One region of the Actinomadura sp. NPDC048032 genome, then DNA from elsewhere that is predicted to be linked to it. Evidence: riboswitches for the same ligand, from Rfam matches in the RefSeq annotation. Region 1 holds a riboswitch; each other region holds the start of a gene.
What was found. Region 1 has a riboswitch for cyclic di-AMP ahead of AB0C69_RS15025 (NlpC/P60 family protein). Riboswitches for the same ligand answer to the same signal wherever they lie in the genome.
Positions count from the first base shown of each region.

Region 2: linked by a shared signal. The riboswitch ahead of AB0C69_RS22650 (NlpC/P60 family protein) and the one ahead of AB0C69_RS15025 (NlpC/P60 family protein) in region 1 are both predicted to bind cyclic di-AMP.
Region 3: linked by a shared signal. The riboswitch ahead of AB0C69_RS33890 (NlpC/P60 family protein) and the one ahead of AB0C69_RS15025 (NlpC/P60 family protein) in region 1 are both predicted to bind cyclic di-AMP.
Region 4: linked by a shared signal. The riboswitch ahead of AB0C69_RS39685 (hypothetical protein) and the one ahead of AB0C69_RS15025 (NlpC/P60 family protein) in region 1 are both predicted to bind cyclic di-AMP.

Region 1 is NZ_JBEZJP010000090.1:1,150-11,359, forward strand. Features, by position in the region: gene AB0C69_RS15010 (RDD family protein) at 660-1,283, opposite strand; gene AB0C69_RS15015 (RDD family protein) at 1,291-2,106, opposite strand; gene AB0C69_RS15020 (amino-acid N-acetyltransferase) at 2,112-2,639, opposite strand; cyclic di-AMP (ydaO/yuaA leader) riboswitch at 2,904-3,111, shown strand; gene AB0C69_RS15025 (NlpC/P60 family protein) at 3,115-4,110, shown strand; gene AB0C69_RS15030 (LuxR C-terminal-related transcriptional regulator) at 4,414-4,644, opposite strand; gene AB0C69_RS15035 (LacI family DNA-binding transcriptional regulator) at 5,061-6,155, shown strand; gene AB0C69_RS15040 (cytochrome P450) at 6,211-7,437, shown strand; gene lysX (bifunctional lysylphosphatidylglycerol synthetase/lysine--tRNA ligase LysX) at 7,424-8,878, opposite strand; gene AB0C69_RS15050 (type III pantothenate kinase) at 8,967-9,749, opposite strand; gene nadC (carboxylating nicotinate-nucleotide diphosphorylase) at 9,764-10,210, opposite strand, start outside.
Region 2 is NZ_JBEZJP010000178.1:620-10,829, forward strand. Features, by position in the region: partial or broken gene AB0C69_RS22635 (MMPL family transporter) at 1-1,510, shown strand, start outside; gene AB0C69_RS22640 (BlaI/MecI/CopY family transcriptional regulator) at 1,515-1,892, shown strand; gene AB0C69_RS22645 (M56 family metallopeptidase) at 1,897-2,832, shown strand; cyclic di-AMP (ydaO/yuaA leader) riboswitch at 2,938-3,082, shown strand; gene AB0C69_RS22650 (NlpC/P60 family protein) at 3,086-4,144, shown strand; gene AB0C69_RS22655 (DUF6153 family protein) at 4,206-4,697, shown strand; gene AB0C69_RS22660 (DUF305 domain-containing protein) at 4,773-5,390, shown strand; gene AB0C69_RS22665 (response regulator transcription factor) at 5,455-6,093, opposite strand; gene AB0C69_RS22670 (sensor histidine kinase) at 6,090-7,295, opposite strand; gene AB0C69_RS22675 (FtsX-like permease family protein) at 7,465-8,520, shown strand; gene AB0C69_RS22680 (ABC transporter ATP-binding protein) at 8,517-9,212, shown strand; gene AB0C69_RS22685 (NAD(P)/FAD-dependent oxidoreductase) at 9,200-10,210, opposite strand, start outside.
Region 3 is NZ_JBEZJP010000387.1:517-7,638, forward strand. Features, by position in the region: gene AB0C69_RS33860 (hypothetical protein) at 1-61, shown strand, start outside; gene AB0C69_RS33865 (bifunctional lytic transglycosylase/C40 family peptidase) at 58-1,116, shown strand; gene AB0C69_RS33870 (MarR family transcriptional regulator) at 1,130-1,633, opposite strand; gene AB0C69_RS33875 (amidohydrolase family protein) at 1,695-2,981, shown strand; gene AB0C69_RS33880 (Mut7-C RNAse domain-containing protein) at 3,023-3,793, shown strand; gene AB0C69_RS33885 ((deoxy)nucleoside triphosphate pyrophosphohydrolase) at 3,822-4,208, shown strand; gene AB0C69_RS33890 (NlpC/P60 family protein) at 4,205-5,221, opposite strand; cyclic di-AMP (ydaO/yuaA leader) riboswitch at 5,229-5,360, opposite strand; gene typA (translational GTPase TypA) at 5,552-7,122, shown strand, end outside.
Region 4 is NZ_JBEZJP010000599.1:45-3,644, forward strand. Features, by position in the region: gene AB0C69_RS39680 (MFS transporter) at 37-741, opposite strand; cyclic di-AMP (ydaO/yuaA leader) riboswitch at 1,085-1,222, shown strand; gene AB0C69_RS39685 (hypothetical protein) at 1,232-1,966, shown strand; gene hpnH (adenosyl-hopene transferase HpnH) at 2,034-3,038, opposite strand; partial or broken gene AB0C69_RS39695 (prenyltransferase/squalene oxidase repeat-containing protein) at 3,100-3,600, opposite strand, start outside.

The sequences.
Region 1 (10,210 bases):
CGGCGATTAACCTCCCGTATCGCTACTAACCGCGTGCCCGCACTGGAATACGCGGCCGACCTCGGCACCTGATCAACCTCCGGACCGGCGGATGTGGACGAATAACGCCGGGGCGCCCCGCACCGAAATCTGTTGCCGCGGCCGGACCGCGAGAAGTCCACGCCCTGCTCAGGACGCGGATGCGGCACACCGAGCACCATCGCCATGAAATCGGGAGATTTGGACACAATCCCACCGCCGGCCCCAGTTCTTCGGCCCGGCGCCGCCGCCCCGAGCGGAGCCCTCCTCCGGCCGCACCGCCGCCACCGGCATGCCGCACGAAAGGTCCGTTCCAAGGGCGAGAGCTCGCCATCCGGAGTAAGTCCACGGCCGCCGACAAGCGGCGTCGTTCCGGTCACCGCAACACCATCGGAGGGAACTGTCAAAGCGGAGGCGACGTCCGGGACGAGACACATCCCACCGGTTTCAGGACCGTAACCAGAACGAGCGGGCATATGCCGTCGACACCTCGGACGTCCGGAAACAGCGGCCATCTCGACCAAAGCATGTATGGCACATGCGAGTGGACCAGGGCATGCGTCCGGCCGCGCCCGTGAGTGCGCGGTATCGGACGGGTGTTATCGGACCCCGCACGCACTCCCGGCGCGGCGGAGAGGGCCTCAGAAGGCCGAGGATTCGGGCCGCGGGCGTTTTACCACGAGGGTGCCCGCGAGCCTGTCATGAACAGCCTGGCGGCGACTGCCCTCGAACAGGGCCCCCGCGTTCACGACCCAGAAGACGCTCGCGAGCAGACCGAGTACCGGAATCGGACGCAGCCCGATCGGCACCGAATAGACGGCGGCCCGCAGAACGCAGCGCAGAACGTCCGGGCGCGTGGACGCGTCCACGACCTCAGCACCGTTGGGAGCGACGGCCTCCGCGGGCTCGGGGGCCGCCACGGGCACGAAACCCGGCACGGACACGGGAAGGGCCGACACGTCGCCGAGACCGGCGCTCCCGCCCGCTCCGCCGCTCCCCTCTGGCGACGCTTCAGGGGCCTCCTGAGCCGTCGCAGCGACCACCTCGATGCCCGCGACGCGCTTGCCGAGCGTCCGCCCCCAGAGGGCGAGCTGGAGGGCCTCGTACAGCAGCATGCATCCGGCCACGGCGGACGGGGCGATGACGTCCGCCGTGTGCCCGGACACCAGTTCGCGGACGACGAGAACGACGGGGACTCCGACGACGAGCGTGTCGACGACGCGTGCCAGGAGCCTCTGCCCCGGCTCGGCGAGCGTTGCCGCCATCGTGGCCTTAGCCCGCGTACTCGGAGTACTCGGACTCGTCATATCCGACCCGCTCGTCGATGACGAGCGTGCCGGCGAAGCGATCATGCAGCGACTGGTGCAGAGGCTGATCCCAGATCGCCCACAGGTAGGCCATCAGCGCGCCCGCCCAGACCAGCACCATCCCGTACGCGGCGTAGTCCCACACCATCACCGCCAGGACGAGGAAGAAGAACACGCCGAGCTGGTAGCCGACGTGGGTGATCCCGGCACGCCAGACAGCCTGCGTCGTGGTGATCGGGGTGCCCGCGGGCCTCGCCTGAACGACCCCCAGGCCCAGAACACGCTTCCCCAGCGTCCGTCCCCACATGGACAACTGCACGGCCTCATAGATGAACGGCAGCACAGACAGGACACAGAAGAGGGTGAAGATGATGGGCCAGTTCCACACACCACCCTCGTCCTCCGTCTTGCTGCCCGGCTTGCCCAGACCGAACGCGCCGATCGTCACCGGCAGGACGAGTGCGAACCCGAAGACCGCGACGAGCGCGTTGTCGATGATTCGTGCGCCCGCCCTACGGTGAATGGGCGCCAGCGCCACGTCACCGCCGCCGTCGTAGGAACCGCCGCCGTCGTAGGAGCCGTAGTCCTCGTAGGCGGGCTGCTGGTTCCACTGCTGCTGCTGTGTCTGCCACTGCTGCTGGGGCTGCTGTTCCCACTGCTGCTGCGAGGACGGCTGCTGTGGTTGCTGCCACTGAGAACCTTGGTACGGAGGGGGCGGGCCGTAGGAACCCTGCCCCTGCTGGGGCTGGTAAGGCCGCCCGCGGTGGGGGGAATCGCTCATTCGGGTCAGTCCTCCAGGCGAAGCAACATCCGGGTGTTGCCCAACGTATTCGGCTTGACCCGGTCGAGGTCCAAGAACTCTGCCACGCCTTCGTCGTAGGAGCGGAGAAGTTCCTCGTACACCTCTGGCGACACCGGAGTCCCCAGGATCTGCTGGAAGCCGTGGCGAGCGAAGAACTCCACCTCGAAGGTAAGGCAGAACACCCGGCGGACGCCGAGTTCTCGCGCGTTCTCCAGGAGGCGGGTCACGATGCGGTGCCCGATTCCCCGTCCGCCGCATCCCTTGTCCACGGCGACCGAGCGGACCTCCGCGAGGTCCTCCCACATGACATGGAGCGCGCCGCAGCCGATGATCGGCCCGGGCGTCCCGTGCTGCACGTCCTCGGCGACCCAGAACTCCTGGACGTCCTCGTACAGCTTGACCGTCGTCTTCTTCAGCAGGCGACGCCCCGACCCGGCGTACAGGTCGACGAGCCTGCGAATCTCCTGGACGTCGGCGGTACGGGCACGCCGGATCACGACTTCCACAAACAGGCGAGATTATCGAACGCCGCAGCGCACCAGGGCACGCCCTCCCACCCTTCCGCGCCGGGCGGCGCGCGCTACTGACTAGATAAAAGGGGCCAGGTACTGCCCGGGGTCGTCCGAGAGGGGGGCCACAACACCGCGCGCGGGACGCGTCCGCCCGGCGTTCTCCTCGTTCACCGCGCCGCGTGACCTGCGAATTCGCATGTTCTGGTTGGCATCCAATGCGGGGTCCGTTAGTGTCCTGCGCTGACGTCGGCCCACCGCAGGACGGGGGCCGATCCGCCGAGTCCCCCGGGTCGCAACCAGCTGCCCGAGGAGCCGGGGACCCACTTTCGGAGCGTTTCGGGAGATCTCCCTGAGCGACCGAATGCGAGGGGTGAATCCGCGACCGCGGGCGATCGGTTCGCTCACGGGCGCGGACGGGCTGCTCCGGCCCCGACCCGTCAGCTGACCCGGTAGGCGGCTGAGGAGAGGAGTATTCGTGAAGCGATCGCGGCATGCTTCCCTTTCACGCTTCCGGGGGCGCGCGACCATCGTGGTCGGCGCGCTCGCCGTCGTTTCGGCCGCTCCGCACGCGATCGCCCCGCAGACGATCGCCGTCGCGCACGCCGACCCCGAGCCCTCCGCCAAGGAGCTGAGGACGAAGGCGCTCAAGCTCGCCGACCAGCTGGAGCAGCTCACCGAGCAGTACAACGGGCTCAAGGTCAGGCTCGCCCAGTCGCAGCGCGCCGCCAAGGTCGCCACGGAGAACGCCAAGCGGCAGGAGAAGACGCTGGAGACGCTCCGCCAGAAGGTCGGATCCCTCGCGGCGACGAGCTACATGCAGGGCGGTTCCGACCCCACGGTGTCGTTCGTCGCCTCCCAGGACCCCCAGTCCGTCCTCGACCAGGCCGCGACCCTCCACTACTTCGCCAAGCAGGACAGCACCCAGGTGCTCGGGCTGATGCAGGCCATGCAGTCCGCCCAGCGGGCCCGCAAGTCGGCCGAGGCCCGCGCCAAGCAGGTGAAGGAACTGAAGACGCAGCTCGACTCGCAGCGCACGAAGATCACCGACGCCTACGAGAAGATCCGCGGCAAGCTCGTCGACAAGGACCCGACCCAGCTCGCCAAGCTCCCCGTCATCGGCACCGGCAAGGCGGCGCAGGCGCTCCGCTACGCGATGAGCAAGATCGGCCGCCCGTACGTGTGGGGCGCCGCCGGTCCGACCACCTTCGACTGCTCCGGCCTCACGATGTGGGCCTACAAGCAGGTCGGCATCAACCTGCCGCACTACACCGGCAGCCAGTGGAACGCCGGAACGCACGTGTCGCGCAGCGAGCTCCAGCCGGGCGACCTCGTCTTCTTCTACGCCGACCTGCACCACATGGGGATCTACGTCGGCGGCGGCAAGATGCTGCACGCCCCGCACACCGGCGACGTCGTGAAGATCGCCTCCATGGACGGGCGCCCCTTCGCCGGCGGCGTCCGCGTCGCCTAGAACTCCGCTGTCGCACGACCGGCCAGTCCGGTCAACGCATGGCGTGCCGGCCGACCGCGGTGTCGAGTGACGCATCGCCGCGGCGTAGGCCGGTCAGTCTGGTCGTGAGGGATGAAGCCTGCCGGAGATCGGGGCGGGTCAGGTGGCCTGTCAGGCCCGAACGCCGTCCGCGGCGACGCCTCCTGCAGGGACCTACCTGCCAGGGCGCGGGCGCCGCCGCTGCGGGGGTGGACGGAATTCGGATCAACCGCCGTTTCTCCGGGTGACGCTCGCCGTCCCCTGGCGAGCGTCGGGGGTGCCTCGCTAGATGAGCTGCCTCCGGGCCGCCCACACCACGGCCTCGATAGGGGTGTTGACCTCCAGCCGGTCGCAGATCGTCCGCAGCCGGCGCCGCAAGGTCCGAGCGCTCAGTTCCAGCTTGCGTGCCGCCACATCGGCGGTGACACCGCTGGCGATCTGGGCGAGCAGCCGGATCTCTTCCTCGCTCAGCCCGAAATCGTCGGTGCCACGACGTGCGAGTGTGGCTGTTTCCACTCCGTCCTCCCTCGTCCGTGGTGATGACCGCGGGGATGCAGCCGTCCGCTGCACAGGCACGGGTTGGGCCTCGATCTGTACGCGCGTTGGGTTGCCGGGTCCGGACCCTTCCGGACTTAGATCATCGGGTTCCTTTTCTGTCTCGCGCGCTTGGCCGGAGGTGGCCGCATGGCCGATTGCGGGGGTGTACGGGGGAACTCCGGGTGACGATTCACTCGTTGGCCTGCCGAGAAAGACGGGATGTGATCGCCAGCCATCCGCCCGTCCCCTCTCGCCGAACCCACCGGTCCTCGCGGTGAACGAAGATCGTGAATCGTTTCAAGCTACGCTTCGGCTCGGAACGCTAGGCGGCCGGATCCGGCCCGTCAAGCGCCGGTCAAGAGCGTTGTGTGCTCGATCGCTCACCATGTGTGACCGTGCATTCGGCGCCCCGCCATGCCAAACTCCACTACCTGGGAAAACGCCCATGGAGCGGGACGAGGAGCGAGTTGCCACAGACCAGTATTCGTGAGGTCGCGAGGCGTGCTGGAGTCTCAGTTGGGACCGTTTCGAATGTCCTAAACCGGCCAGATCTCGTGGCCGAAGCTACCCGTGACCGCGTCCGCGCCGCGATCGAGGAGCTCGGATTCGTCCGCAACGAGTCCGCGCGCCGGCTCCGCACGGGCCCCGAGCGGACCGCGGGCGAGTTCGGCGACCAGCCGCGCCGGGCGTTCGGCGTCCTCGTCGAGGACCTCACCAACCCCTACGCGACCGACGTCGCCCGGGGCGCCGAGGCGGCGCTCAACGCGGCGGGCCACGACGCCCTGTGGCTGTCCAGCGACCACTCCCCCCGCAAGGAGCGCCGCCTGCTGGAACTGCTCGCCGACCAGCGGGCCGCCGGGGCCCTGGTCATCCCGGTCGGGATCGGCCCCCGCGACATCTCCCGGCTGCGCGCCGCGGGCATGAGCGTGGTGCTGATCGACCGGGACGCCTCCGACGTGTGCTCCGCCCGGGTCGACCACGTGGCGGGCGGCGAGGCCGCCGCCGCGTACCTGCTCGGCATCGGACGCGATCGCATCGCGTTCGTGACCGGGATCCCCGAGCCGCAGCCCTGCGTGGAGCGCCGCGACGGGGCCGCCCGCACGATCGTCGAGGCGGGCCTCGGCAAGCCCCCGGTCCTGGTCAAGGACGCCCTGAGCCCCACGGAGGGGCAGGCCGCGGCGCACCAGATCATGGCCATGTCCCCCGTGCCCGACGGCGTCTTCTGCGCCAACGACCTGCTCGCGATCGGCCTGATCAACGAGCTGACCCGGCTCGGCGTCCGCGTCCCCGAGGACATCGCCGTGATCGGTTACGACGACATCGAGCTCGCGGCGAGCGCCGCCGTGCCGCTCACCACCGTCCGCCAGCCGCGCCGCGAGCTCGGCTGGGAGGCCGCCGAGCTGGCGATGGCCGAGATCGGCGAAGGCAAGTCCCACCAGCACCGCCAGGTCGTCCAGCGGCCCGACCTCGTGATCCGAGAAAGCGCTTAGCGCCCCGCGGCCGGCGCTGTTGACATCACGTCCAGGATTCGGGTCCGCTGGAGGCATGGAGGACAGGACGGGTCAGGCGGGGCAGGCCGGGGCGACCGCGATACTCGGCTTCGATCCGGGCGACCCGGCGTTCCGCGCCGATCCCTACGCCCATTACCGGACGCTCCGAGCCGCCGGTCAGCCCCTGCACCGGACGGACGTCGGTCTGCGCGTCACCGCGTCCCACGAACTGTGCGAGCGGATCCTGCGCGATCCGCGGTTCGGGCACCGTCCGTCGGGCGGCCGCATGTGGCGCGATATGCCGGCGCGGCACCGGTCGTTCCTGACCATGGATCCGCCCGACCACACGCGGCTGCGCCGGCTCGTCAGCAAGGCGTTCACGCCCCGGCTCGTGGAGCGGCTGCGGCCCCGGGTCGAGGAGCTCGTCGACACGCTGCTGCGGCCGCTCTCCGGCGAGGTCGACCTGATCGCGACGCTGGCCTACCCGCTGCCCGTCATCGTGATCAGCGAGATGCTCGGCGTTCCCGCCGAGGACCGCGACCTGTTCAAGGGCTGGTCGGACAGCCTCGCGCGCGGCCTGGACCCGGACTTCCTGCTGCCGGAGGCCGAGATCGCCCAGCGGGACGCCGCGCGCGACGAGTTCGCGGAGTACTTCCGGGTGCTGGCCGCCAAGCGCCGGGCCGAGCCGCGCGACGACCTCCTGAGCGCTCTCGTGGGGGTTTCCGACGGCGGAGACGTCCTGTCGGAGCAGGAGCTGCTGGCGACCTGCATCCTGCTGCTCGTCGCGGGCCACGAGACGACCGTGAACCTCATCGGGAACGGCGCGCTGGCGCTGCTCCGCGATCCCGCGCAGTTGCGGGTGTTTCGGGAGCGGCCGGACAACGCGCGGGCGGCGGTGGAGGAGCTGCTGCGCTTCGACCCGCCGGTGCAGCTGACCCTGCGGTCCGCGCTGGAGGACGTCGACCTGGACGGCACCCTCGTCGAGCGCGGGAAGCTCGTCCTCCTGCTGACGGGAGCCGCCAACCGGGACCCGGCGGTCTTCGACGACCCCGACCGGCTGGACCTCCTCCGCTACGCCGACGGACGCGACACGCCGAAGCACCTGTCGTTCGGCCACGGCGCGCACTTCTGCCTCGGGGCACCGCTGGCCCGGCTGGAGGGCCGCGTCGCGCTCGGCAAGCTCTTCGAGCGCGACGTGGCCCTCGCCGCCGGCGACCTCGTCTACCGCGACAACCTCGTGCTGCGGGGGCTGCGCGACCTTCCGGTCGTCATTCGGGCTTGACCAGCGGGAACAGGATCGTGTCGCGGATCCCCTTGCCGGTGAACGCCATGATCATGCGGTCGATGCCGGCGCCCATCCCGCCCGTGGGGGGCATCGCGTACTCCAGGGCGCGCAGGAAGTCCTCGTCCAGCTGCATGGCCTCGGGGTCGCCGCCCGCGGCGAGCAGCGACTGCTCGGTGAGGCGGCGGCGCTGCTCGATCGGGTCGACCAGCTCGGAGTAGGCGGTGCCGAGCTCCGTGCCGAACCCGATGAGGTCCCACTTCTCGGTGAGCAGCGGCTCCTCGCGGTGCTGGCGGGTCAGCGGGGACGTCTCGACCGGGTAGTCCATGACGAACGTGGGCTGGACGAGGGTGTGCTCGACCAGCTCCTCGAAGAGCTCCTGGACGAGCTTGCCCTGCCCCCACTTCGGATCCCAGGAGATCTCGCGGGCGTCCGCGAGCTTGCGCACCGACTCGATCGGCGTGTGCGGCGTGATCTCCTCGCCGAGCGCCTCCGACACCGCTCCGTACAGGGTGATCCGCGGCCACTCCGCGAGACCGAGGTCGATCTCGACGCCGTCATGGACGACCACGGTGGTGTCGAGGGCGGCGACGACCGCCTTCTGGTACATCCGCTGGGTCAGGTCGGCCATGTCGTTGTAGTCGAGGTAGGTCCCGTAGGCCTCGATCATCGTGAACTCGGGGTTGTGCGTGGAGTCCGCGCCCTCGTTGCGGAAGTTGCGGTTGATCTCGAAGACCTTCTCGATCCCGCCGACGACGAGCCGCTTGAGGTACAGCTCGATCGCGATGCGCAGGTAGAGGTCCATGTCGTAGGCGTTGATGTGCGTCTTGAACGGGCGCGCCGCGGCCCCGCCGTGGATCGGCTGGAGCATGGGCGTCTCGACCTCGAGGTAGCCCTCCTCGTGCCAGAAGTCGCGGACCGCGCGGACGGTCGCGCTGCGCAGCCGCGCCATCCGCCGCGCCTCGTCGTTGACGATCAGGTCGACGTAGCGCTGCCGGACCCGCGCCTCCGGGTCGGTCAGGCCGGCGTGCTTCTCCGGCAGCGGCCGCAGGCACTTGGAGGTGATCGCGAACCGGTCCGCCATGATGGACAGCTCGCCGCGGCGGGAGGTGATGATCTCGCCCTCGACGCCGACGTGGTCGCCGAGGTCGACCTCGCGCTTCCAGAAGTCGAGCTGCTCCTGCCCGACCTTGGCCAGCGACAGCATGACCTGGAGGTCGCCGCCGGCGTCCCGGATGGTGGCGAAGCACAGCTTCCCGGTGTTGCGGATCAGCATGACGCGACCGGTGACGCCCGCCTTCTCGCCCGTCTCGGTGCCCGGCTCCAGGCCGGTGTGTTTCGCGCGGATCTCGGCGGTCGTCGCCGTCCGCGGGAAGGTCACCGGGTAGGGGTCGATCCCGCTCTCGCGGAGCCGGTCGAGCTTCTCCCGGCGCACGCGCATCTGCTCCGGGAGCTCGTCGAAGGTCTCGTCACTCACATCGCAAGGCTATCCAGCCCGTCCGGTGCGGGCGAACGAGTTCGCGCGGACGTCAGGGAGTGTTCCGCTCGTAGATCAGCCGGAGGCCGATGAGGGTGAGCCACGGCTCGAACTCGTCGATGCTGCGGGACTCCTCCAGGACGAGCGGGGCGAGGCCGCCGGTGGCGATGACCGTGACCTCTTCCGGGTCCTCGGCGAGCTCCTCCGACATGCGCTCGACAATGCCGTCCACCTGGCCGGCGAAGCCGAAGATGATCCCGGACTGCAGCGCCTCGACGGTGTTCTTGGCGATCACGTTGCGCGGCCGGACCAGCTCGATCTTGTGGAGCTGCGCGCCGCGGGAGGACAGCGCGTCGATCGAGATCTCGATGCCGGGGGCGATCGCGCCGCCCACGTACTCGCCCTTGGCGGACACCGCGTCGAAGGTGGTGGCGGTTCCGAAGTCGACCACGATCGCCGGCCCGCCGTGGGTGTGGACGGCGGCGAGCGCGTTCACGATGCGGTCGGCGCCGACCTCCTTCGGGTTGTCCATCCGGACGGGGACGCCGGTCTTGACGCCCGGCTCCACGATGACCGCGGACACGTCGCCGTAGTAGCGGCGGCACATCTCCCGCATCTCGTGCAGGACGGAGGGCACCGTGGAGCACAGCGCGATGCCGCTGATGTCGGTGTCGGCCAGCAGCGGGCTCTGCTGGACGAGTCCCTGCAGGACCACCGCGATCTCGTCGGCCGTGCGCCGCGGATCGGTGTTGATCCTCCAGTGCTCGATCACCTCGTCGCCTTCGAAGAGACCGAGAACGGTCTGGGTGTTACCGACGTCGATGGTCAGCAGCATCAGGTCCCCGCTGTTCAGGTGAAGTCAAGGCCGATGTCGAACACGCGCGCCGAGTGCGTCAGCGCGCCGACGGCAAGGTAGTCCACCCCGGTCACGGCGACGTCTCGGGCCCGCTCCAGGGTAAGGCCACCACTGGCCTCGAGCTCCGCCCGCCCTGCCACGAGCCGGACCGCGTCGGTCATCTCGGCGTCGGTCATGTTATCGAGCAGGATGCTCGTGGCTCCCACCCCCAGGGCCTCTTCGACCTGCGCGAGGGTGTCGCACTCCACCTGGACGTGGAGGGACGGGTACACGGCGCGGATCGCCTCGTACGCCTTGGTGACGCCGCCGGCCGCCGCGATGTGGTTGTCCTTGATGAGCGCGGCGTCGTGCAGGCCCATCCGGTGGTTGACGCCGCCTCCGCAGTGCACCGCGTACTTCTGCAGGGCCCGCAGGCCGGGAAGGGTCTTGCGGGTGTCGCG
Region 2 (10,210 bases), on a different contig from region 1:
CCTCGTCCCCGCGCCCGACTTCACCGTGCTCGTCGCCGTGCTGGTCGGCCTCGGCATCGGCATCGACTACGCGCTGTTCATCGTGACGCGCTACCGGGAGGCCCTGCGGGACGGGGACGACCCCGAAGGCGCCACGGCCACGGCCATCGCCACCGCCGGGCACGCCGTGCTGTTCGCCGGCACGACCGTGGTGATCGCGCTGCTCGGACTGGTCGTCATGGGGCAGCGGCTGATGACGGGCGTGGCCGTCGCCGCGTCGGTGACCGTGCTGGTCACGATGATCGCCGCGGTGACCCTGCTGCCCGCGCTCCTCGGCTTCACCGGCCGCCGGATCGACTCGCTGCGGCTGCCGCGCCGCGCGCCGCGCCCGCGCACCGGCGAGCGCCGTCCCCCCGCCGAACGCTGGGCCGGCGTGGTGCAGCGCAGGCCGCTGGTCGCGGCGGTCCTCGCCGGGACGGGCCTGCTCGTGCTCGCCGCCCCCGTGCTGTCGATGCGGCTGAGCCTGCCCGACGCCAGCGTCCAGCCGCACGACCGGAGCAGCCACACCTCGTACACGATCCTCTCCGAGGGCTTCGGGCCCGGCTACGGCGCGCCCTTGATCTTCGCCGCGCGGATCGGGTCCCCGGACGCCGATCTGCGCCCCGTCGTCGACGCGGTCGGCCGGACCGAGGGCATCGCCTCCGTCACGCCGGCCCGGATCAGCGAGGACGGGCGCGCGGCCACGTTCATGGCCTTCCCGAAGAGCGGCGCCCAGGACGAGGCCACCGCCGACCTGGTGCACCGGCTGCGCGACGACGTCCTGCCCGCGGCGCCCGGCGGCGCCGGCGTCCAGGTCGGCGGCCCGAACGCCGGCGCGATCGACATCGCCGAGGAGGTCGGCTCCCGCCTGCCCCTGATGATCGCGGTCGTCGTCGCGCTGTCGCTCGTGCTGCTGGTCGCGCTGGTCCGCTCGGTCACGATCGCGCTGCAGGCCGCGGTGATGAACCTGCTGTCGATCGGCGCGGCCTACGGCGTGCTGGTCGCGGTCGTCCAGTGGGGCTGGCTCGGGAAGGCCCTCGGCTTCCCCACCACCATGCCGATCACGACCTGGGTGCCGATGATGATGTTCCCGCTGCTGTTCGGCCTGTCCATGGACTACGAGGTCTTCCTGATCTCGCGGATCCGGGAGGAGTACGAGCGCACCGGCGACACCCGGACGGCCGTCACCCGGGGGCTGGCGCGCACCGCCAAGGTCATCACCGCCGCGGCCGCCATCATGATCGCCGTCTTCTCGACGTCCCTGCTCGGCCCCGACGTGTCGGTCAAGCAGATCGGCCTCGGCATGGCCGTCGCCGTGCTCGTCGACGCCACCGTCGTCCGGATGGTCCTCGTCCCCGCGGTGATGGAGCTGTGCGGCAGGGCCAACTGGTGGATGCCGGGCCGCCGGGAACCCGCCCACGCTGGAGGAACCCCGCTCCAGGAGGCCGGCCCCCAGGAGACGTCCGGCACAATGGGGGCGGTACGGAGGTGACCGCGTGTCCGCACTCGGAGGATCGCTCGAACGCTCCATCATGGACGTGCTCTGGGCGGCGCCCCGCCCGCTGCGGGTCCGTGAGCTGCTGGCCGAGCTGAACGAGGACGCGGACAGGGCACTGGCCTACAACACCGTGCAGACCGTGGCCGAACGCCTGGCGCAGAAGGGCCTCCTCCGGCGTACGCAGGAGGGCACGGCCTTCCGCTACAGCCCCACGCGGCCGCGGGAGGAGTACGCGGTCGAGCTGATGCTGGACGCCCTGAGCGAGGCCTCCGACCACGGCGCCATCCTGGCGAGGTTCGCCGAGAGCGTCCCGCCGGAGGACGCCCGGCACCTCCTGGACGCCCTGCGGCGGCGGACCGCCGGCGAGGACGCGTGATCCCGTGATCCCGCTCGTGGCCGGGCTCGTCGTCTCGGTGGTCCTGCTGGGATGCGCCGCGGGGCCCGTTCTGGACCTCCTCAGGCGCTCCGCCGTCGGCCCGGGGACGGCCATCGCCTGCTGGACGGCCGCCCTCGCGGGGACGTTCATCGCCGCGGCGGGGATCGCGGCGGCGGGGCTGCTCGCGCCGCCGGGTCCGGGGCACGGACTGCTGTCCCGGCTGCGCGACTGCCTGCCCCATCACGGCCGTCTCGCCACCGCCGCCGCGGCCGTCGCGACCGCCGTCCTCGCCGCGGCCTGCGCCGCCGTGCTCGCCCGCGGCCTGCCGAGGCTCGGCCGGGCCGTGCGCCACCGCCGGCGGCACCGGGAGATGCTGCGGCTGGTCGCCCGGGAGGACCGCCGCCATCCGGACGTCCTCGTCCTCGACCACCCCGTGCCCGTGGCGTACTCGCTGCCGTCCCGGCACCGCGCGATCGTGGTCAGCACCGGGGCCCAGCGAGCGCTCAGCGCCGAGGAGCTCGGGGCCGTCCTGGCGCACGAGCGCGCGCATCTGCGCCAGCGCCACCATGTCTTCCTGCTGGCCCTGGACCTGGTCCACGCCATGCTGCCGTGGCTGCCGACCGTCCGGCGCGCGAAGGCGCGGCTGCCGCTGCTGCTGGAGATGGCCGCGGACGACGCCGCGGTCCGCGTCCACGGCAGGAAGCCGCTGGTCGACGCGTTGTGCCGGCTCTCGGCGGCGCCCGCCGGCGCGGGGGCGCTCGGCGCGGCGGGCACGCCGGCCGCCGGTGCGCTGATGGAGCGGGTGCTGCGGCTGGAGGGCGCCCCGGCGAGGCCGCGGCGCGCCGTCCGGCTCGCGGCGGGCCTGTTCGCGGTGGCGGCGGTCGCCGCGCCGCTCCTGGCCGGGGCCGCGGCGGTCGTGGAGCTCGCCGCTGCCTGCTGAGGCGGAATGTGGCATTTGGGGAAATCTGCCGCTTCGGTGGCGAACCGACCGTAAACCTCCTACGCTCCGTAGGAGGTCACGGTCCGACGTCCCCGCCGGGGACGGCCGGCGACCGCGCCGAATCCCGCGGACGGCTCCGTCCGGGGAACCGGGGACCCGATCTTCAGGGGTGAGTCCGTCCCGCGGGACGGTAGGGCGACTCCGGCCCGAACCCGTCAGCTGACCCGGTAGGCGGTACAGGAGAGGACACCGCATGCAGCGACGAGCTGCCGGCCCCCGAACGACAGCCCGCCGCAGGATCCGCACCCGCCGGCTCGGCGACGTCACGGCATGGACGGCCGCCCTCGCGCTGTCCGCCGGGCTTCTCGCGCCCGCGCCCGCCCACGCCGAGCCGAAGCCGACGCGCAAGCAACTGACCGCGCAGCAGGAGAAGCTCGCCGACGAGGCCGAGAAGCTCAGCGAGCAGTACAACGGCCTGCGCGAACGCCTCAAGCAGGCCGAGCACGCCGCGAAGCTCGCCAAGAGCAGCGCCCTGCGCCAGCAGAAGGCGCTGGACGAAGCGCGCGAACGCATGGCGAAGATCGCCGCGGACAGCTACAAGAACGGCCCGGCGGACCCGGCCATCACGTTCGCCTCGTCGTCCGACCCGCAGGCCGTCCTGGACCAGTCGGCCACCCTCAACTACTTCGCCAAGCAGAACGACGTCCGCATCACCCAGATGCTCCAGGTGATGCAGGGCGCCGACCGGTCCCGCAAGGCCGCCGAGCAGCGCGCCGCCCAGGTGCGCGCGCTCACCGGCGAGGCGAGGAAGAAGCGCCGGGAACTCCAGATCAAGCTCAAGAAGGTCGAGAAGCAACTCGGCACCTTCAGGACCGCGGGCACGGGTCCCGCCTCCATCCCCAACCTCAACTCCGGCGGGGCCTCGGCCAAGGCCATGACGGCCGTCCGGGCCGCCCTCGCCCAGCAGGGCGTGCCCTACTCCTGGGGCGGCGGCAACGCGTCCGGCCCGAGCTACGGCACCGCGCAGGGCGCCAACATCAAGGGCTTCGACTGCTCCGGCCTGACCCTGTACGCCTACGCGCAGGTCGGCATCACGCTCGGCCACTACACCGGCAGCCAGTACAACGCCGGGACCCACGTGAGCATGAGCCAGCTCAAGCCCGGCGACCTGGTGTTCTTCCACAGCGACCTGCACCACATGGGCATGTACATCGGCAACGGCAACATGGTTCACGCGCCGCAGACCGGCGACGTCGTCAAGATCGCCCCCATCGCCGGCCGCCCGTTCGCGGGCGGGGTCCGTGTCGCCTGACCCCTCGAAGCGGTGACCCGCCGGTGACCGCCGATCACTCTTCGCTACCCTGGTCCGCGAGATGAGCACGCACGTCGGCGCCCTCCCCGCACGGGACGGCGCGCACGCGGGACGGCCGGTGGGACGGCCGAGGCGCTCCGTGCGCCCGGACGTCCTCCGGCTGGCGTCCGGCCTGCTCGTGCTCCTCGGGCTGCTGGCGATGCACGGCTTCCAGTCCACGGCGAGCCCGGCGGAGATGGGCGGCGTTCCGCTGACGTCCATGGCCTCCGGGCACGCCGCCCCCGCCGCCGAAGCGATGGCGGGGCACCCTCCGCCCCGGGGCGACCGGCCCGGCGGCCATCACTCCGACCGCCACCCCGACCACCCCGGCGGCCAGGTCTGCCTGGCCATGCTGACCCTGCTCGCGCTCGCCATCGTCGCGGCCCTCCTGGCGCTGCGTCTGCGGAGGTCGCCGCCGATGGCCGTGTCGCGGCCGCCGCGGGTGCGGATCCTCCTGGTCGGACGGCCGCCGCCGAGACCGTCCCTGCACAGGTTGAGCGTGCTGAGGCTGTGACAGGTCCAGCGGCGCCCGGAAACGGGCGCCGCCGCCGACCACCGATCACAGCACTCGACACGGAAGGCCCACACCATGAAGCGAGCGTTCGCGCTCATCACCGTCCCGGCCCTGGCGATCGCCCTGGCGGCGTGCGGCGACGGCGACGACGGCGGCTCGACGGGCCACTCGATGCCCGCCCACTCGGCACCTGCCGGCGGCGCGCAGGCCGGACCGCACAACGGCCAGGACGTCATGTTCGCGCAGATGATGATCCCGCATCACCGGCAGGCGATCGAGATGGCCGACCTCGCCGCCACCCGAGCCTCGTCGGCGGAGGTGAAGACCCTGGCCGCCGACATCAAGAAGGCGCAGGGACCGGAGATCCAGCAGCTCGGCGCGTGGCTGAAGACCTGGGGCGCCCCCGTCCCCTCGCCCGGCACGACCGGCATGGGCGGCATGCACCACGGCGGCATGGGCGGCATGGACGGCATGATGAGCGAGAAGGACATGAAGGAACTGGAGGCGGCCAAGGGCGCGGCGTTCGACAGGGCGTTCCTCACGATGATGATCCAGCATCACGAGGGCGCCGTGGCGATGGCCAAGGCCGAGCAGTCCTCCGGACAGTTCCCCCCGGCCAAGCAGATGGCGGCGACCATCATCTCCTCGCAGACCGCCGAGATCGCCAAGATGAGGTCCCTGCTGAAGCAGTGAGGACCGCCGGTCACGGAGGTGGGCGGCGCCATGGCCCCGCCCGCCTCCAGGTCGGTCCACGGGGTCAGGGTGGGCGGATCAGGCCGCGACGGGAGGCGGCGGCGACCGCGGCCGTGCGGGAGTCGACGCCGAGCTTGGCGTAGAGGTGCACCAGATGCGTCTTGATCGTGGTCTCGCTGAGGAACAGCCGCTTGCTGATCTGCCGGTTCGAGAGGCCCTCGGCGACCAGGCGCAGCACCTCCAGCTCGCGCGCGGTCGGCGTCGCGGTGGGCGAGCGCATCCGGCCGAGGAGGCGCGAGGCGACGCTCGGCGCGAGCGCGCTGTCCCCGGCGGCGGCCGACCGGATCGCGGTGAACAGCCGGTCGGGGGGCGCGTCCTTGAGCAGGTAGCCGGTGGCGCCGGCCTCGATGGCGGCGAGGATGTCGGAGTCGGTGTCGAACGTGGTCAGCACGAGGACGCGCGGCGCGCCCGCCCCCGCGGCGGTGATCTCGCGGGTGGCCTCGCTGCCGTGCATCCCGGCGCCGAGCTGCAGGTCCATCAGCACGACGTCGGGGCGGAGCCGGCGCGCCTCCTCGACGCCCTCCCGCCCCGTCGCCGCCTCCCCGACCAGCGCGAAGCCGGGCTGGTCGGCGAGCATGGCGCGGATCCCGGAGCGCACCACGGGATGGTCGTCCACCAGCAGGATGCGGATCGGCCCGCTCACCGCCGCTCCCCGCCGCCGGGCAGCGGCAGGGTCGCCACCACCGCCGTCCCCTCCCGCGGAGCCGACTCGACGGTGAGCGCGCCGCCCAGCGCCCGGGCGCGGTCGCGCATCGCCCGCAGCCCGTAGCCGGTGCCCGCCCCGCTCTCCGGCGGGCGCCCGCCGGCCGCCGCGGGATCGAAGCCGCGGCCGTCGTCGAAGACGTCCAGCACCACCATGTCGTCAAGATAGGTCAGGGTGACCCCGACGTTCTCCGCGCCGGAGTGGCCGGCGGCGTTGCCGAGAGCGCCCTGGGCGATGCGCAGCAGCGCGACCTCGTGGTCGACCGGGAGATCGGCGGGGGACCCGGAGACCTGGAAACGTATCCGGGCGGCCGACCGGGCGTCCGCCGACTCGGTGATCCGGCGCAGCGCGTCCGGCAGGGAGGACCGCTGCAGGGCGGGCGGGGCCAGCTCGCGCACGAAGTTGCGGGCCTCCTCCAGGTTCTCCGCGGCGGCCTGCTCGGCCTCCGCCAGCCGCCCCACCGCGGCGTCGCGGTCGCTGTCGAGGTCGCGGCGGGCGGCGCGCAGCAGCAGGATGATGCTGGACATCCCCTGGGCGAGCGTGTCGTGGATCTCCCGGGCCAGGCGCTCGCGCTCGGTGAGCCGCGCCGCGTCGGCCTCCGCGCGCAGCAGCCTCTCGCGGGTCCTGACCAGGTCCTCGATGAGCAGGCGGCGCTGCTCGCTCTCCCGGTAGAGCGCCCGGTAGGCCAGGGCCATGAGGGTGGCGACGGAGGCGCCGACGCTCGGGCCCAGCACCTCCGCCAGCGTGACCCCGCCGCCGTGCCAGGCCACGGCCCCGATCGCCGCGGCGGTCAGCAGCGCCACACCGGGCAGCGCGGCGGGCAGCGGCAGCAGGTGCAGGTAGAGGAAGAACAGCGGGAAGGCCAGCCAGACGAAGTCGGGGGAGGACAGGGCCAGCCCCGCCCAGGCCGCGGTGAGAAGCGCGAGCCACAGCCGTGCCGGGAGCGGGCGAGGGCGCCGTTCGTGCCGGGCCCAGACCACCCCGGCGGCGTAGAGGACCCCGAGGGCGAGGCCGCCCGCGGCGATTCCCGCCCGCGCGTCGTGCAGCGTGCGGACCAGGGCGATCGCGAGCAGCACCAGGAAGGTGCCGTGCACGGCCCAGCCGAGCAACCGCATCGCGGGCGAGAACAGATCGTTCGGCATTTCTCACTCACAGTAGGCGACGGGATGCCCGGGCCGCATCGATCGAATGGTTGATGTCCCGGTGTCCGGAAGAAGGCGCTCCGCCCGTCCCGCCGCACGATGCGCCGGGACGGGCCCGCGGCGCACGCTGGGAGGCGTCGGTTCGGATGATGACGGAACGGGGGCCCACGTGTTCGTGGCGCTGCGAGACCTGCGGTTCGCCAAGGGGCGGTTCGCGCTCATGGGGTCGGTCGTGCTGCTCATCACGCTGCTGGTGACCCTGCTGTCCGGCCTGACGGCCGGCCTGGCGCGCGACAGCGCCTCGGCCATCGAGGACCTCCCCGCCGACCATGTCGTGTTCGGCGGGGAGACCTCCTTCGCGGGGAGCCGGATCAGCGACGCGACGGCGCGGGCCTGGCAGGACGTCGCGGGGGTGCGGGCCGAGCCGCTCGGCGTCTCGATGGGCCGGATGACCTTCGGCCCGTCCGGGGCGCGCGGAGCACCGGCCGCGCTCTTCGGCGTCGCTCCCGGCGACCGGGCGCACCCGCCCGCGTCCGGGCAGATCGTGCTGTCGGCGGAACTGGCCGACAGCACCGGACTGGCGGCCGGCGACAGGGTCGACGTCCTCGGGCACCGGCTCACCGTGGCCGGGACGGGCGCCGCGTCGTCCTACAGCCACACGCCGGTCGCCTGGCTCGGGATCGAGGACTGGCGCGCCCTGGAGCCGTCGGGCGGCGGCCCTGCCGCGACCGTCCTGCTGCTGCGCGAGACGGGGCGTCCCGACCTGGACGCGGCCGACCGGCGGCTCGGCACCACCACGATCGCCCAGGGGGACGCGAAGTCCGCGATCCCGTCGTTCTCCTCCGAGAACGGGTCGCTGCAGCTCATGCGGGGGTTCCTGTTCGCGATCTCGGCCCTGGTCATCGGCGCGTTCTTCACGGTCTGGACGATCCAGCGCCGCGGCGACGTGGCCGTGCTGAAGGCGCTCGGCGCGAGCACCGGCTACCTGCTGCGCGACGCGCTCGCCCAGGCCGTGCTGGTCCTGCTGGCCGGGGCCGGGCTCGGCGGCGCCGTCGGCGGGCTGGCGGGCCTCGCGATCGGGGACGGCGTCCCGTTCGTGGTCTCGGCCGCCACCACCGTCCTGCCCGTCGCGGTGCTGGTCGTGCTCGGCGCGGCCGGCGCGGCGCTGGCCATCCGCAAGATCACCTCCGTCGATCCGCTGACCGCGCTGGGAGCCGCACGATGAGCCTGGCCCTCGCCGACGTCGTCCTGACCTATCCCGACGGCGACCGCACCCTGACCGCGCTCGACCGGGTGAGCCTGGCGGTCGGGCCCGGCGAGTTCGCCGCGGTCGTCGGCCCCTCCGGATCCGGCAAGTCGAGCCTGCTGGCCGTGGCCGCGACGCTCGTGTCCCCCGACTCCGGGACGGTGGCCGTGGCGGGCCGGGAGACCGCCGGGCTGCGCCCCGCCGAACGGACCCGGCTGCGCCGCGACCACATCGGCATCGTCTTCCAGCAGCCCAACCTGCCGGCCTCGCTGACGGCCCTCGACCAGCTGACGGTGATGGCGCACATGGCCGGCAGATCGCCGCGGCGGGCCGCCGGCCGGGCCCGCGACCTGCTGGCCGCCGTCGACCTCGCGGGCCTGGAGCACAAGCGGCCGCACCAGATGTCGGGCGGCGAGCGCCAGCGGGTCAACATCGCCCGCGCCCTGATGAACGGCCCGGAGGTGCTGCTCGTGGACGAGCCCACCAGCGCCCTGGACCACGTCCGCGGCGAGCAGGTCGTCGAGCTGCTCGACCGCCTCACCCGCGACCGGGGGCTGGCCACGGTCATGGTCACCCACGATCTGGCCAGGCTCGCCGCCGCCGACCGCGTGTACTCCATGACCGACGGCCGCCTGTCCGAGAGCGCCCCCGCCGCCGGTCAGCCGCGGTAGGTCTCCAGGAGGCGGAGCCAGACCTCGCTGATGGTGGGGTACGAGGGGACGGCGTGCCAGAGGCGGGAGAGGGGGACCTCGGCGGTGACCGCGATGGTGGCGGAGTGGAGCAGTTCGGCCACCCCCGCCCCGACGAAGGTGACGCCGAGGAGCGTCTCGCTGTCCAGGTCGATCAGCGCGCGGGCGCGGCCCTGGTAGCCGTCGGCGTACAGCGAGGCCCCGGAGACGTTGCCGAGCTCGTAGTCGACCGCCCGCACCCGGCGCCCCTCCCGGGTCGCCTCCTCCAGGGTGGGGCCGACGGCCGCGACCTCGGGGTCGGTGAAGACGACCTGCGGGACCGCCCGCTCGTCGGCGGTCGCGACGCTGCGCCCCCAGGCGGCGGTGTCGAGGGGGCGCCCGGCGGCGCGGTCGGCGATGACCGTGCCGAAGATCCTGCCCTGGTACTTGCCCTGGTGGGTCAGCAGCGCGCGGCCGTTGACGTCCCCGGCGGCGTACAGCCACTCGCCGGGCACGCCGACCGCCAGCCCGGTGGAGTCGACCTGGATCGGCCGGCCCGGGGTGAGCCCGACCGTGTCCAGCCCGAGGTCGTCGGTGGCGGGCGTGCGGCCGGTGGCGAACAGGACCTCGTCGGCGGTGACGGTGTCGCCGCCGTCCAGGGTGAGCGTGACCGGTCCGTCGCGGCGGACACCGGTGACCGACGTTCCGAAGCGCAGGTCGACGCCCGCCGCGCGCAGGCCCTCGGCCACGGCCTCGCCGGTGAACGGCTCCATGCGCGGCAGCAGGCGCGACCCGCGCACGAGCTGCACCACCTCACTGCCGAGCGCCCGCCAGGCGGTGGCCATCTCGCAGGCCACCACGCCGCCGCCGATCACGGCCAGCCGCGGCGGCACCCGCTCGGAGGACGTCGCCTCGCGGCTGGTCCAGGGGCGCGCCTCGGCCAGGCCCGGCAGGCCGGGCAGGGCCGCGCGGGTGCCGGTGCACACCGCGACGGCGTGGCG
Region 3 (7,122 bases), on a different contig from region 1:
TTCGCTGAGGGTCTACTCGTTCGAGCCCGCCGACGCGGGACAGGCGGGTGACACGGGATGAGTCCGCGGAGGTTGCTGCTCGTCGGCGCTCTGGGCGTCGCCGCGGTGATGTTCGTGGCGCTGGTGTTCGTCCCGATCCTGTTCGGCGCGAGCCAGTTCCTGTTCGGCGGCGGGATCGGCGGTGGCGGCGGCTGCGTGAACGTCGCCGGCGCCGGCGCGCAGCCCGCGGCGGCCGCCGACGCGAAGTCCGTCCCCGTCGACTACCTGAAGCTGTACCAGGAGGCGGGCAGGAAGTACGGCATCCCCTGGAACGTCCTGGCGGGCGTCGGCAAGGTCGAGACCGACCACGGCAGGTCGACGATGCCGGGCGTCTCCAGCGGGGAGAACTACGCGGGCGCGGGCGGTCCGATGCAGTTCCTGGACGCGACGTTCAAGGCGTTCGCGGTGGACGGCGACAAGGACGGCAAGAAGGACCGCTACGACCCGGCGGACGCCATCCCGACGGCCGCCGCCTACCTCAAGCACAACGGCGCCCCGGAGCGGATGCGCACCGCGATCTTCCAGTACAACCACTCGTGGGACTACGTGGACCTCGTCCTGGACTGGGCGAAGCGCTATGTCGGCGGCGACTTCAAGCCCGTCCAGGCGAACGGGATCAACTGCGAGGACAACGAGCTGCCCGCCAACGTCGGCGCCCTCGTCAAGACGATCATCGCGTTCGCGATGGCGCAGCGCGGCAAGCCCTACGTGTTCGGGGCGAACGGCCCGGACGCCTACGACTGCTCCAGCCTGATCCAGGCCGCCTACCGCCAGGTCGGGCTGAACCTCCCGCGCACGACGTTCGAGCAGTGGCCGTTCGGCGTGAAGATCGCCAAGGGCAAGGAGCAGCCCGGCGACCTGGTGTTCTTCAACTCCGGTCCCGGGACGTCGCCCGACAATCCCGGCCACGTCGGGATGGTGATCGGCGGCGGCAAGATGATCGTCGCGAGCTGCTCGGCGTGCGTGCCCGCGATCGGCGTGAAGACCTACAAGAAGCCGAACTGGGTCGGGGTGACGCGCCCGCTCGCGCGGCCGGATTTCAAGAAGAAGGTGGCCGAGCTGGCCGCGCGCCGGTAGCGGCCCGGCGGGGTCAGCGCAACCGGCGCCGGCCCACGACGAGCACGATCTCGCGCAGCGCGTCGGCGGCGGCCCGCACGTCCTCCGGCGGCACCCGGGCCAGCACCTCCTCGTGCGCCACCCCCGACGCGACCAGGGCCTGCTCGGTGACGCGCAGCCCGTCCGCGGTCAGCTGGACGAAGCGGCTGCGCGCGTCGCCCGCGTTGGCCTCGCGCTCCACGTAGCCGGCCTTCTGGAGCCGCTGCAGGACGTTGCTCGTCCCGCCCGAGGTGAGGAACGCCGACCGCGTGAGCTCGCTCGGCCTCAGCCGGTACGGCTCGCCCTCGCGGCGCAGCACGGTCAGCACTTCGAACTCGGCGTAGGTGAGGCCGAGTTCGGCCAGCGGGCCCCGGAGCGCCTGCTGCACCAGCGTGGCGACGCGCCCGGCGCGCTTGCTCAGTTCCAGCATCGCGACGAACGGCTCGGTCAGGCCGTCCCGCCGCCACGCGTCGGCCAGGTCATCGATGTCGTCCCGCACGCCCCGAGCGTACTCGCTCGACTGATTGCTTTTCATAAAGCTATCTTTTAAGCTTTCGTCCATGGCAAATTCTCTGCTGCTCACGAACGGCCTCGTCATCGACACCGCGCCCGAACCGACCGTGCTGGGAACCGCCGACGTGCTCGTCGAGGACGGCCGCATCGCCGCGGTCGGCCCGGACCTGGCCGCGCCGGACGGCGCCGAGACCATGGACGCGACCGGCCGCATCGTCATGCCGGGCTTCGTCGACACCCACCGGCACACCTGGCAGGCCGGGATCCGCGCGGCCCTGCCGGACGGCACGCTCCACGCCTACCTGCAGCGCGTCCTCGGCGAGCTGGCGCCCCGGTACCGGCCGGGCGACGTGTTCGCCGGGACGCTCGCCGGGTCCCTGGAGTGCCTCGACTCCGGGATCACGACGCTGGTCGACTGGTCGCACATCCAGCTCAGCGAGGGCCACACCGAGGCGAACATCGCGGCGCTGCGCGCGTCCGGCATCAGGGCGGTGTTCGGGTACTGCTACGGCGGCGACGGCGGTCTCGACGCGCTCGCCGCCGAGACCGGCCGCGTCCACCGCGAGCACTTCGGGTCCGGCGGCCAGGTCACGATGGCGATGGCGGCGCTCGGCCCCGAGATCGGGGGCGACGAGCGCGCTCTCGCCGAGTGGCGGACGGCCCGCGACCTCGGGCTGCCGGTCACCGCGCACCTGGGCGGCCACGGCGCCGAGAGCGCCGCGCGCGGCCTGGCGTTCCTCGACGCCAACGGGCTGATGGACCACCCGGCCACCTACGTGCACGCCAACTTCTACACCGACGAGGAGCTGAAGCGGATCGCCGGAAGCGGCGGGACGGTGTCCGCCGCCCCCGCCATCGAGGCGGCGCTGGACATCGGCGCCCCGCCCACCGGGCGCGCCCGCGCCGCCGGCGTCCCGACCGGGCTCGGAGCCGACACGGTCACCTCCGGCCCCGGCGACATGTTCAGCATCATGCGCGCCGCCTACGTCCTCGAACGGGGGCGCCCGGACGGCGCCGGCCTCGGCTTCACCGTCGCCGACGCCCTGCGGACGGCCACGATCGAGGGCGCCGAGGTCGCGGGGCTCGCGGACGTCACCGGATCGCTGACCCCCGGCAAGCAGGCCGACCTGCTCGTCCTGCGCACCGACACCTTCGGCCTCGCGGCGGCGCACGACCCCGTCGCGGCCGTGGTCCTGTCGGCGGACACGCGCAACGTCGACACCGTCCTGGTCGGCGGACGCGTGGTCAAGCGCGGGGGAGCGCTGGTCGGCTACGACGTCCCCGCCCTCCTGGCGTCCCTCGCGGACTCCGCCGCGCACGTGACAGCGGCCTGAACCGGGGAGAATCGTCGGCCGCGCGTGGCATGCTGATCGGCGTGGAGTCCGAGATAACGATCCGCGTCGCCGACGAGCTGCTGATGTTCCTGCCCGCGACCCGGCGGGAGTCCCCGGCGCGGGTCCCCTACGACGGGACCTCGACGCTGGGGCACCTCGTGGAGTCGCTGGGCGTCCCCCTCCCCGAGGCGGGCCCGATGACCGCCGACGGCGAGCCCGCCGGGCCCGGCGCCCGTCCCGCCGCCGGGGCCGAGGTCCGCGTGGCCGCGGTCCCGCGCCCCCAGCCCGTGCCGCTGGACCCGGGCCAGGTCGCCCCCCGCTTCCTCCTGGACGTGCACCTCGGCACGCTGGCCCGGCGCATGCGCCTGCTCGGCCTCGACACCGCCTACCACAACGACATGGACGACCCGGCGCTCGTCGTCCAGGCCAACGAGGAGCGCCGCGTCCTGCTCACGCAGGACCGCGGCCTCCTGCGCCGCCGCGCGCTGTGGTTCGGCGCCTACGTCCGCGGCTCGCGCCCCGACGACCAGCTCCGCGACCTGCTCGACCGCTTCGCGCCCGTCCTGCGCCCGTGGACGCGCTGCACCGCCTGCAACGGCGAGCTCGTCCCGGTCGACAAGCAGGAGATCGAGCGCGAGCTCCAGTCGGGCACGCGCCGCAGCTACGACGTGTACGGCCGCTGCGCGGTCTGCGGGCAGGTGTACTGGCGCGGGGCGCACGGCGACCACCTGGAGGAGATCGTCCGCGACGCGACGCGTCTGGTCGACTCCCTCAGGCGGGACGGAACCGGACGGACCGGCGCCGCGGTCTGATCACGAACACGGAGAGGAGCTGGTCGCGATCGATCTCGTGGTGGTGGGGGCGGCGATCCTCGCGGAAGGGCGGCTGCTGGCCGCCCAGCGCGCCGAGCCGCCGCACATGGCGGGCGGCTGGGAGCTTCCCGGCGGCAAGGTCGACCCCGGAGAGTCGGACGAGGACGCCCTGGTGCGCGAGTGCCACGAGGAACTGGCCGTGAAGGTACGCCTGGGCCGCCGCGTGGGCGGCGACTGGCGCCTCAGCGAACGCGCCGTCCTCCGCGTCTGGACGGCCGAGCTGGTAGAAGGCGAGCCGCAAGCCCTGGAGCACCTGCAACTCCGCTGGCTGGCACCCTCAGAGCTCCACGACGTCAACTGGCTCCCCGGCGACCGCCCGGCAGTAGACCTCCTGGCCGCCCAAGGCCTCGGCTAGGAAATCCTATTCGCGCCTGCGAAGTCGGAGCGGTCGGAGAGTTTGGAGATCTTGACCACGTCGCCGGTCTGGGGGGCGTGGAGGTACTTGCCGTCGCCCAGGTAGATGCCCATGTGGTGCAGGTTGCTGCCGAAGTACACCAGGTCGCCGGAGCGGAGGGCGCCGCGGGAGACCTTCGTTCCCATGGCGAACAGGTCGCCGGTGTAGTGGGGGAGGCCGGGCTTGCCGACCTGGGCGTAGGCCCAGACGACGAGGCCCGAGCAGTCGAAGCTGCTCGGTCCGGCGGCGGCCCACACGTACGGGGAGCCGAGCTTGGTGAGCGCCTTGCGGGCCATCTTGGCGGGCAGGCCGGAGCCCTTCACGGTGGCGCTGAGGCCGGTGCGCGGGTCGCTCGCGTGGGTGGTGGTCAGCTTGTCGAGGCGCTTCATCACCTCGGAGACCTTGGCCTTGGCGGCCTCGCGCGCCTGCTTGGCGTCGTCCCAGGCCTTCTTGACCTGGGCGGTCTTGGCCTTGGCGGTGCGCTCCGCGGCGTCGGCCTGGTCGATCTGCTTCTTCAGGGCGAGGACGGCGGTGGCCTGGCTCTGCGCCAGGTAGGCGCGGTCGGACAGCCCCTCGGGGGAGGCGCCGGAGCCGAAGAGGACGTCGGGGCCGCCGGCCATGTAGTTCGCGGCGGCCAGGCTGCCGAGCTTCTGGCGGGCGGGTTCGGCGAGGGCGCGCAGCCGCTCGGCCTCCCGGGTGGCGTCCTGTTCGGCCTTGCGGGCCTTGGTGAACTCGACGCGGGCCTTGTTGAACTTCTCCGTGAGGATCTCGGCCTCTTCGTTCAGCGCGTCGAGGCTCTTGCGCAGGCCCTTCTCCGTCGTCGGCGTGGGGCTCGGCGCCGTGGGCGCGGAGGCGGGCCGGAACGGCTGGGCGGCGTGGGCGAGGTCCGGCGCGGTGGCGCCGAGACCGATCAGGAGCAGGGTGGCGGTGGCGGTGGGCAGAACGCGACGCCGCCGGGGGGAATCCGGAGCCAAGCCGGTGTTCTCCTCTCCTCGTACGCCTACCGGGTTAGCTGACGGGTTCGGGCCAGGAGTCGCCCTACGACGAGCGTCGATTCACCCCGAGGGTGGTGGGTCCCCGGTTCTCCCGCGGGAGATTCGGCGTTCCGGCCGCAGTCCCCTGGGGGCGGGACTCCGGACGACCGGATCTCGGGCAGATTACAAAGGATGCGCAAAGTTGGCCAATCGAGGTCCGTGTGACCGATGGGGCGAACGACTCGGAGTGGGTGGTACGCACGGCCAAGTAGAATGGGTACGGCCGCACGTCTGCGGCGACTCCCGAACTCTCACGCAAGGCGAACCCGCATGCCCATCTCCACGCGCGACGACCTCCGTAACGTCGCGATCGTCGCCCACGTCGACCATGGCAAGACGACGCTGGTCGACGCCATGCTCTGGCAGTCCGGGGCCTTCCGCGAGAACCAGGACGTCGACGACCGCGTGCTCGACTCCAACGACCTGGAGCGCGAGAAGGGGATCACCATCCTCGCGAAGAACACCGCGGTCCTGCACAACGGCCTGACGATCAACATCATCGACACCCCGGGGCACGCCGACTTCGGCGGCGAGGTCGAGCGCGGCCTGTCCATGGTGGACGGCGTCGTCCTGCTGGTCGACGCCAGCGAGGGCCCGCTCCCGCAGACGCGCTTCGTGCTGCGCAAGGCGCTCGCCGCGCGGCTGCCGGTGATCCTGGTCGTGAACAAGACCGACCGTCCCGACGCGCGCATCGACGAGGTCGTGGACGAGACCTACGAGCTGTTCATGGACCTCGACGCCGACGAGGACCAGATCGACTTCCCGATCGTGTACGCGTCCGGCCGCGCCGGGCGGGCCTCGCTCGACAAGCCCGCCGACGGCGCCATGCCCGGCAGCGAGGACCTGGAGCCGCTGTTCAAGGTCATCACCGAGACGATCCCCGCGCCGTCCTACGACCCCGACGGCCCGCTCCAGGCGCACGTGACGAACCTGGACGCCTCCAGCTACCTCGGCCGGATCGCGCTGTGCCGCGTGCACGCCGGCACGATCAAGAAGGGCCAGCAGGTCGCCTGGTGCCGGCGCGACGGCAGCGTCGAGCGGGTGAAGATCACCGAGTTGATGATGACGGAGGCGCTCACCCGCAAGCCCGCGGACGAGGCCGGGCCGGGCGACATCATCGCCATCGCCGGCATTCCCGACATCATGATCGGTGAGACCCTCGCGGACCCCGACGACCCGCGCCCGCTGCCGCTGATCACGGTGGACGAGCCGGCGATCTCCATGACGATCGGCACCAACACCGGGCCGATGGCGGGCCGCGAGAAGGGCACCAAGGTCACCGCCCGGATGGTCAAGGACCGCCTCGACCGCGAACTCGTCGGCAACGTGTCGATCCGGGTGCTGCCGACCGAGCGCCCCGACGCCTGGGAGGTGCAGGGCCGCGGCGAGCTGGCCCTGGCGATCCTGGTCGAGAACATGCGCCGCGAGGGCTACGAGCTGACCGTCGGCAAGCCGCAGGTCGTCACGCGGGAGATCGACGGCAAGAAGCACGAGCCGGTCGAGCGGCTCACCGTCGACATCCCCGAGGAGCACCTCGGCGCCGTCACGCAGCTGATGGCGGTCCGCAAGGGCCGCATGGAGCACATGACCAACCACGGGACGGGCTGGATCCGGATGGAGTTCCTCGTCCCGGCCCGCGGCCTGATCGGGTTCCGCACCGAGTTCATGACCGAGACGCGCGGCACCGGCATGGCGCACCACGTCTTCGAGGACTACGAGCCCTGGTTCGGCGAGCTGCGCACCCGTCCGTCCGGCTCGCTCGTGGCCGACCGGTCCGGCGCCGCCACCGCCTACGCGATCACGAACCTCCAGGAGCGCGGGACGTTCTTCGTCGGCCCGAC
Region 4 (3,600 bases), on a different contig from region 1:
GCGCCGCGTTCGGGCAGGGCTTCCGCGCCGTGCGCCTCACCACCGACCACACTCGCCCGCGCCGTACACGACGGCCGCCAGGCCGCCGGTGACGAGGACGGCGGAGATCCAGTCGAGGCGCGCCCCGGGGAACGCCGGCGGCGCGGGAAGGACGATCCGTCCCGCCACCGACGCGGCCGCGGCGATCGCGACGTTGACGTAGAGGCACCAGCGCCAGTCGGCGTACTGGGTCAGCGCGCCGCCGAGCAGCAGCCCGACCGCCGCTCCGCTGCTCGCCACGGCGCCGTAGACGCCGAACGCCTTCGCGCGCTCCCTGGGCTCGGTGAACGTCACCGCCAGCAGCGACAGGGCGGTGGGCGCGAGCAGCGCGGCGAACGCCCCCTGCAGGGCGCGCCCGACCACGAGGACCCCGAAGCCGGGCGCGGCCCCGGCGATCATCGAGGCGACGGCGAACCCGGCCAGCCCGGCCAGGAAGCTGCGGCGCCGCCCGACCAGGTCGGCGATCCGGCCGCCGAGCAGGAGCAGCCCGGCGAAGGACAGGGTGTACGCGGTGATCACCCACTGCCGGTCGGCGTCGCCGAAGCCGAGCGCGTGCTGGGCCGTCGGCAGCGCGATGTTCACGATGGTGGCGTCGAGCGCGATCATCAGCTGCGCGACGGCGATGACGACCAGCGCCGCCCAGCGCCGGTTCGGGACGGCCGCGGACGGACCGGACGCGGTGCGCGCCGGGATGGCGGTCATGGAACCCACCTCCTCTAAGTGAAGGGTTCTCCTCCGGATATTAACTGGAGGTTTCTCCTCCGTCTAGAGGCGGATCGGGCCCGGATCGCCTCCCCGGCACGCCCGCACCGGCGGCAGGCGACGGCCGGGGCGCCGGGTCGGCACGGCACTGAGCTGCGGAATCATCGCCCGCGACCTTGCCGTCTCTTGGTGATTTCAGTAGCTTTGCCCCTTTAAGACGCCTTCCAGGCGTTTTGTCCCACCGCGGGGTTTCCGAGCGCGGTGGGGCGGGGTGCCGTCCCCGCGCGACAAGGCCCGAGATCCCTCATCGATCGGGCCCCACATCGTCAGCGCCGCTGTCTCTCAGCGGCACCCGCCGAGTCCGCCGTGGCGCGGAGCCGGGGACCCAACCCGAACTGGGGTGAATCGGCCTGTCAGGCCGTAGGGCGACTTCCACGTCCGAACCCGTCAGCTAACCCGGTAGGCGGCACATGGAAGCAAGGAGCCCCCCGTGAAAGGCAAGCACCTCGACCGGCCGCGCGTTCTGCGGCCCGGCCCCTGGGTCACCGTCACGCTGACGGGCCTCGCCGTCTTCGGCGCGACGGCGGCCATGCCGACGACCCTGCAGCACGCGTCCACCGAAACCGTCGCCGCCGTCCAGACCGTGCCGCAGCAGCGGACCGCGCCGCGGCAGGCGGCGCCGCAGGAGCAGGTCAGAGCGCAGGCCCAGGTCCAGAAGGAGTTCAAGGCCCCGCCGAAGGCCGAGCCCTCGGCGAAGACCGAGTCGTCGGCGAAGGCCGAGCCGCGGAAGCAGGCCGCCGCGCCGAAGTCGGACGCGCGGTCCAAGGTCATCGAGCGGGCCAGGACCTGGCATCCGCACACCGGCCGGCGGGTCCCCTACAGCCAGACCAGCACGCACAACGGATACCGCACCGACTGCTCGGGATACGTGTCCATGGCGCTGGGGCTGCCCAAGCCCGGGACGAACACCGTCGGCCTCACCTCGTCGCGGTACACCGAGCGAATCGCGATGTCCGAGCTGAAGAAGGGCGACCTCGTCATGGACGCCCTCGGCAGCAACACCACCCGGCACGTCGTCATCTTCGAGAAGTGGGCCGACAAGGAGCACTCGTCGTACTGGGCCTACGAGCAGCGCGGCCGGTACGGAACCGACCACCGCGAGCTCGACTACGGGCTCTCCTCGGGCGACGAGTACAAGGCGTACCGGCCGACGTCCCTCACGTAGGCGTCCCTGAAGACGCCCGGCATCGGCGGGACGCCGGTGCCGGGCGGAACGGGCTTGGAGAGAGGGGTCAGACCGAGCGGACGGCCCGCAAGGACTCCTTCAGGGAGCCGAGGGTCGAGAAGACGGCCGTGGGTTCGTAGCCGCAGTGGGCCATGCAGTTGGCGCAGCGGGAGTCGCGTCCCCTTCCGTAGGAGTCCCAGTCGGTCTCGTCCAGGAGTTCCTGGTAGGTCTGCGCGTAGCCGTCCGACATCAGGTAGCAGGGACGCTGCCAGCCGAAGAGGGAGTAGGACGGGATCGCCCAGGCCGTGCAGGGGAAGTCGACCTTGCCTTCCAGGAAGTCCAGGAACAGGGGCGAGTGGTTGAAGCGCCACCGCTTGCGGTTGCCGTCCCCGAACGCCTTGCGGAACAGCTCCCGCGTCTCCTGGACGCCGAGGAAGTGGTCCTGGTCGGGCGCCTTGTCGTAGGCGTAGCCCGGCGAGATCATCATCTCGTCGACCCGGAGGTCGTCGTTGAGGTAGTTCATGACGTCGATGACGGTCTGCGGCGTGTCCGTGTTGAAGATCGTCGTGTTGGTGGTGACGCGGAACCCCCGCCGCTTGCACTCCCTGACGGCCGCGACGGCGTCGTCGAAGACGCCCTCCTTGCAGACGGACGCGTCGTGGCGTTCCCGCAGCCCGTCGATGTGCACCGCCCACGCGAAGTACGGCGAGGGCGCGAACTTGTCGATCTTCTTGGGGATGAGCAGCGCGTTCGTGCACAGGAAGACGTACTTCCTGCGGCGGACGAGCTCGTTCACCAGCTCGTCGATCTGCGGGTGCATCAGCGGCTCGCCGCCCGCGATGGAGACCATCGGCGCGCCGCACTCCTCGATGGCGGCGAGGGCCTGCTCGACCGGCATGCGCTTCCTCAGCACGTCGTGCGGGTGCTGGATCTTCCCGCAGCCGGCGCAGGCGAGGTTGCAGGCGAACAGGGGCTCCAGCTCGACGATGAGCGGGAACTTCTCCCGGCCGCGCAGCTTGTTGCGGAGGATGTAGCCCCCGATGCGAAGGCTCTGGCGGAGCGGCATGCTCATGGTGTCGGGACCTCCTCGTGCAGGGTGAACTCGGCGGTCCCGCCCGGTCCGCGCCCCCGCCTCATGCCGCGCCCTCCAGGTAGCGGCCGAGGGCGCTCAGGGGGAAGACCAGGCGGTACAGGTGGTAGTTGATGTAGAAGTCGCCGGGGAAGCCGGTGCCGGTGAACTGCTCCTCGTCCCAGTTGCCGTCCGGGCGCTGGTGGTCGACGAGCCACCTCACGCCGGCCTCCACGGCAGGGGTGCGCTCGCCCGCGGCGAGCAGCGCCAGCAGTGCCCAGGCCGTCTGCGACGGGGTGGACTCGCCCCGCCCGATCCACGCGGGGTCGTCGTAGGAGCGCAGGTCCTCGCCCCAGCCGCCGTCGCGGTTCTGGTGGTCCTCCAGCCAGACCACGGCGCGCCGGATCGCGGGCTTGCCGGGACGCACCCCGGCCGCGACGAGCGCGGGCACCACGCTTCCCGTGCCGTAGACGTGGTTCGCCCCCCAGCGCCCGAACCACGAGCCGTCCGCCTCCTGCGCCCGGAGCAGCCACACGACGGCGCGCCTGACCACGGCCGACTCCGC